2 regions of the Gemella sp. zg-570 genome follow, and region 1 is predicted to be linked to the other one. Evidence: predicted binding sites of a transcription regulator. Region 1 holds the regulator's gene; the other holds the start of a gene.
The links. Region 1 encodes CtsR, which represses protease genes until heat stress. Its sites were predicted from a motif close to ATGGTCAATAAAGGTCAAACA; they were not measured.
Positions count from the first base shown of each region.

Region 2: KMP11_RS05290 (ATP-dependent Clp protease ATP-binding subunit) is a predicted target of CtsR. The motif match lies at 1,655-1,675, and genes of this name have one in related genera.

Region 1 is NZ_CP076443.1:1,155,112-1,158,331, forward strand. Features, by position in the region: gene KMP11_RS05795 (ATP-dependent Clp protease ATP-binding subunit) at 1-1,119, opposite strand, end outside; gene KMP11_RS07955 (CtsR family transcriptional regulator) at 1,119-1,643, opposite strand; gene KMP11_RS05805 (amino acid ABC transporter ATP-binding protein) at 1,793-2,518, opposite strand; gene KMP11_RS05810 (amino acid ABC transporter permease) at 2,529-3,170, opposite strand; gene KMP11_RS05815 (transporter substrate-binding domain-containing protein) at 3,189-3,220, opposite strand, start outside.
Region 2 is NZ_CP076443.1:1,044,336-1,047,555, reverse strand. Features, by position in the region: gene KMP11_RS07680 (MFS transporter) at 1-113, shown strand, start outside; gene KMP11_RS07675 (MFS transporter) at 110-661, shown strand; gene KMP11_RS05295 (RluA family pseudouridine synthase) at 691-1,539, opposite strand; gene KMP11_RS05290 (ATP-dependent Clp protease ATP-binding subunit) at 1,709-3,220, shown strand, end outside.

The DNA of each region.
Region 1 (3,220 bases):
CTTATGACGCAATCCTTTTAGAATATCTATTGTATCTTCATTTTTTGGTTCTTCTACCTTGATAGGTTGGAATCTTCTTTCTAAGGCTGCATCTTTTTCAAAATATTTACGATATTCTTCTATGGTTGTTGCTCCTACAACTTGAATTAATCCTCTCGATAAGGCAGGTTTTAAAATATTAGAAGCGTCAGCACTACCTTCTGAGCCTCCAGCTCCGATTATAGTGTGAATTTCATCAATAAATAAAATTATATTCCCAGCTTCTTCTATTTCTTTAAGAATATTTTTTAATCTTTCTTCAAATTCTCCACGATATTTTGTTCCTGCTAGTAGTGTTGCCATATCTAAAACCATAACACGTTTTCCTATTAAATTACTCGGAACATTTTGTAATACTATTCGTTCTGCTAAACCTTCAACTATCGCTGTTTTCCCTACTCCAGGTTCTCCAACTAATACAGGATTATTTTTTGTTCTTCTATTCAGTATTTCTATCATTCTGGTAATTTCTTTATCACGAGCAAGAACAGGGTCAAGTTTTTTATCTGCTGCATCTTTTGTTAAGTCTTTAGCTAAAGAATTTAAAAGTTTTGTTTTTGAAGTAGTGTCTTCTTGTTCTTCTATATTTCTAAAGGTATCAAATAATTTTGAAAATAATCCTTGATTCTGTTTTAATGAAGTTTCTAAATCTTCTATTAATCCTTGTACATGAACAATTAATATATCTCTTAATATTCTAACAGCTGTGCTTTCTTTTTGATTTAATAAAGATAATAATAAATGCTCACTGGTAACTACAAAACTTCTAGTATTATCAGCAAAAGCTTGACTTTTTTCTATTGTTTGTACAGCTCCAGTTGTATAATCAAGACGTAACATTACATTATTGAAAAATTCTGTCCCCTTAAGTTCTACTTCATAAAATTTTTCAACATCTCTTTTAAAGTCGCGATAATTAACTCCATACTTGTTTAAAATTTTACAAGCTAAAGTGTTGTTCATATCTAAAATACCTAATAATAGATGTTCTGTTCCAACTGCTTTTAAACCAAATTCTTTAGATTCTTCTTTGGCATTTGTAAGAACCATAAGAGCTGATTCATTAAATCTAATATACATTATTTTTTCTCCTTACTGTATTTTATATTTGTTAAAAATTGCAACAACATTTCTTTTGAATTTTTGTCCATTGTTAGTTTTATTTTTTTTGTAGTCAAAATATCTATATCATCGAGAAGTTGAAGTGTATCAAATGTATTTTTTTGTAATATTGATAAAGAATTATTCATAACTTCATAGTCAAAGTAATCTATATATTTTTCATTTTTTAATATTTTTAATATTTTAATATAATCAATTTCTTTTGCTTCTACTTGTTCAATAGTTTCTATTAAATAATCTATATAATCATCACTCTGGAGTGTTATTTTTGTAATTCTAATAAAGCCTCCTCCCCCACGTTTACTTTCTATTATAAATCCATGTTCGGGTGTGAATCTAGTTTTTATTACATAATTTAACTGCGAGGGAACACAGTCAAATTTTTCTGCAACATTACTTCTTTTTAGGGTTATATAATCATCTTTTGCTTCTAAAAATAATTGTTTTATATATTGCTCTATTATATCAGTCATATTATTCATAGGCATAAACCTCCTCATTGACTAAAATTGACTTTTAAAAAATTATACTATAAATATTTATATTTTACAAACCAATTTATTTAGTTTGTATTTTAAATAAAATATAAAAAACACAGTTTTAAAACTGTGTTCTCTCTTTGTTTGAATAATTATAAAATTTTACTAAGAAACTCTTTTGTTCTTTCTTCTTTTGGATTATTAAATACTTGTTCTGGTTTCCCTTCTTCAACAATGTAGCCACCGTCCATAAATATTACCTTATCTGCCACCTCTTTTGCAAATCCCATTTCGTGAGTTACAACAATCATAGTAAGTCCTTCAGCAGATAATTCTTTTATTACTTCTAAAACTTCTTTTACCATTTCTGGATCTAAAGCACTTGTTGGTTCGTCAAATAATAAAACTTCTGGTTCGTTTGCTAAGGCTCTAGCTATGGCAACACGTTGTTTTTGTCCTCCTGATAAACTATTTGGATAAGCATCTTTTTTATCAAGCAGTCCAACTCTTTCTAATAATTTTACAGCTTTTAATTTCAAATTTTCTTCAGTATCTAAACCTAAATTTTTAGGAGCTAATATTATATTTTCTAATACTGTCATGTTATTGAATAAATTAAAATTTTGAAATACCATTCCTACCTTGCTTCTGTGTTTGTTGATATTATAATTTTTTTCTAAAATATTTTCTCCCTTATAAAATATTTCTCCACCACTAGATATTTCTAATAAATTAAGACATCTTAAAGCTGTCGATTTTCCACTACCGCTTGAACCAATTATTACAACTTTTTCTCCCTTATCTACCTTAAAATTAATTCCTTTAAGGACTTCTACATTTTTAAAATTTTTCTTTAAATCTTTAACTTCTATTAACATAATATTCTCCTTATTTATCTAATTTTTTCTCAAGTGCTTTTACAAATTGTGAAAGTATTGACGTTATAATGAAATAAATTAATGCCGCTACTAAGTAAGGACCAAATGTTTGATAAGTTGCATTTTTAATTGCATTGGCGGCAAACATTATATCAGCAACACCTACAAAGTAAACTATTGACGATTCTTTAACAAGAGATATAAATTCATTTCCTAAAGCTGGTAAAGAATTTTTAAATGCTTGGGGTAAAATAATTAATTTCATTGTTTGACCATAACTAAGCCCTAAAGAACGTCCAGCTTCCATTTGCCCCTTGTCTATTGCATTTATTCCCGCTCTAAATATTTCACTTACATAGGCAGCTGAATTTATTGACAAGGCTACTATGGCTGACATAAATGGTGAAAGTTTAATATTTATTTCTGGCAGGGCAAAATAAATAATCATTATTTGTACTAAAATTGGCGTATTTCTAATAATTTCTATATAAATACTAGCTAACCATTTTAATATTTTTATATTGCCAATTTTTGCAATACAAATTAATATTCCTAAAATTAAACCTACTATCAATGCTAAAAATGAAACTTCTAAAGTTGTTATTGTAGCATCTATATACATCTGATAATATTCTGATAAAAAATTAAACATTTATTTTATTCTCCTTAACTATTGAATTTTTGCTGCAAGTGCTGCATATT
Region 2 (3,220 bases), 110 kb from region 1:
TATTTCTTGTAGGACTTTATTGTGTTTTTATATGTTCAAAAATGCCTAAATTAGTAGATACAATAAAAGTTTACGGCAATGAAAATAAAGAAAAAAATCTTTTTCTTGGATGAAAAATGACTATAATGCAATACTTATTATTTTAGTTTATTTCTTGCTACAATTAAGTCATTCAGCCTACAATAATTACAGCGTACTTTATATAGAAAGTCTTAATATTTCTAAGAAATGGCTTACGGGTTTAGTGGTAAATATATCTGTAATTTCAGAAATTATTTTTTTTATTTTTTCTAGTAAACTTGTTCGCAAAGTTGAAGCTAAAAATTTATTATTATTTTCTTGTTTTATTGCAAGTTTAAGATGGTTCTTACTCGGTATTTTTCAAAATGTATATATTTTTGCACTAACACAAGTTACTCACGCAATAACTTTTGCACTTGCACAACTAGCTTTTGTTTTAATATTAAATAGTAAATTTTCAGTTGATAAAACTCTGGATATGCAAAGCCTATATAGTTCTATTTGTTTTCAATTATCGGCTTTTATAGGAATGTATGTCGTAGGTTCTATTTGGGATACTAGCACACAGCTAGTATTTTATGTATCTTCGTTTATAGCTTTAATGGCATTAATAATTTCTTTTAAAATAAAATTTGAATAAATAAAAAGTAGTAGGTAAAAAAATATCTGCTACTTTATTATTTTATCAAAATCATTTTTCAATGAAGAAGTTATCAAAATAATTTTATTAGTTACAGGATGATTAAATTCTAATTTTAATGCACCCAGGTACATATTTTTAAATTTATAAAAATCTTTTGAATAAAGTTTATCTCCAACAATGCTAGAATTTAGATGTGCTAGATGAACTCTTATTTGATGAGTTCTTCCTGTTTCTAATGAAATACAAACTTTATAAAAATCTTTATTTAATTTTTCACATGAAAGAATATTAGTTATAGCTTGTTTACCTTGACTTACCACTGCCATTTTATTTTTTTCTATTCTATCCCTACCTATATTTGTCATAATTTGTTGAGGTTTTATATATTTTTTTATAATAGCCGAGTAAAATCTTTTTATATATTTTTTCTCCAGCATATAATCTAGTTTTGATTTAATTAAGGGGCTTTTAGCAAAAATTACAAGCCCGCAAGTATCGGTATCTAATCTGTGTATTGGTTCTAAATAAATATAGTCTTTTATTAAATAGTTGAGCAGTGTATTATCTTCTACTTCTTTATCGTTAGGATGAGTTTTTATTCCGAAGGGTTTAGAAACAACTAGTAAAAAATCATCTTCATATTCTTTTGTAATTTTTATTTCATCATTAATTTTATATTTTGATTTAGCTAAAATAATATTTATTTTTATTACATCATTTTTTTTGACAGTCTCTTCTAATTTAACGATTTTTCCATTTAATGTTACTGCTTCTTTTTCCATATTAATTTTATGAATATTTTTTTTCGACAGCATTAAAAAATTTTGTAAAAATAATCTTACACTCTTGTAATCTTCCTTAGCAACAAATTTCATTTTAAATTCCATTCTAATTTTAATATTATAAATTTAATTTTAACATTAATAATTTTTTTTGTAAAATTGAAAAATAAGTATTGTCAAAAAAGGTCAGAGGTTGTATAATAATTTTAAAGTCAAAAAAGGTCAAAATAAAAATTATAAATTTGTTAAGGAGGTTTCTATGATTAATATTGATAAAATGACACTTGCTGTAAAAGAAATTCTAGCTAAAACACAAGAAAAAGCCTTAGAAATAAAAAGTCAAAATATAACATCAGATATGTTAATATTGTCAGCTCTTAAGTCAAAAAATTTATTTTCAGATATTTTAAACAGAATAAATATTGATAGTAAAAGTTTAAAATATGAATTAGAACAAGAATTATTAAAAATAAATGATGTTGTTGGAGAAAATATAAATTATGGGGCTTATATGTCAAATGATTTAATAGCTTTATTAAATGAAGCAGACAAGTATAGAGAAAAAAATAAGGATGAATTTCTTTCTGCTGAGCATTTACTTTTAGGGGCATATATTAAGAATGCTATTTTTAAAAAATATTTAGATAAGGTATCTAGCTTAAAAGATTTAATAATTTTAATTGAAAAAATTAGAGGAGGTAAAAAGGTAATGAATGATAATCCAGAAATCACTTATGAAGTTTTAGAAAAATACGGTCGTGATTTAGTTGAAGAAGTAAAAACAGGTAAGATAGACCCGGTGATTGGTAGAGATGATGAAATTAGAAATTTAATTAGAATACTATCGAGAAAAACAAAAAACAATCCAGTTTTAATAGGAGAACCAGGTGTCGGAAAGACGGCTATTGTTGAAGCATTAGCACAGAGAATTGTAAGAGGTGATGTTCCAGAATCACTAAAAAATAAAACTGTTTTTGAATTAGACTTACCTAGTTTGGTTGCTGGTGCAAAATATCGTGGAGAATTTGAAGAAAGATTAAAAGCAGTTTTAGAAGAAATTAAGGAACATAATGGCAATATAATTTTATTTATTGATGAAATTCACATGCTAGTAGGTGCTGGTAAAACAGACGGAGCCATGGATGCTGGGAATATTTTAAAACCTATGCTAGCCAGAGGAGAGTTACGTTGTATAGGTGCAACCACACTTAATGAATATAGAAATTATATAGAAAAAGATTCAGCCCTAGAAAGACGTTTCCAAAAGATTTTAGTAAAAGAACCAAATGTTGATGATACAATTTCTATTTTAAGAGGTTTAAAAGAAAGATTCGAAATATATCATAATGTAAAAATTTCAGATAGGGCAATAGTTTCAGCAAGTAAATTATCTAATAGGTACATAACGGATAGATTTTTACCAGACAAGGCGATTGATTTAATAGACCAAGCATGTGCGACTATTAAAACAGAAAATTCTTCTAACCCTGTTGAATTAGATAGTATTAACAGAAAAGTAATGCTCTTAGAAATAGAAGAAAAAGCCCTATCCCAAGAAAATGATGAAATTTCTAAAAAACGTATTTTAGGAGTAAAAGAAGAACTAGCAGAACTAAGAGAAAAACAAAAAAAATTACAACTACAAGTTGACAAAGAAAAAGAAAAACTTGAAGCTCTTAGTAAGATTAGGTATGAAATTGACAAGGTTAAACTAGAATTAGAAAGGGCAGAAAATTCTTATAATCTTGAAAAAGCCTCAGAATTAAAATATGCA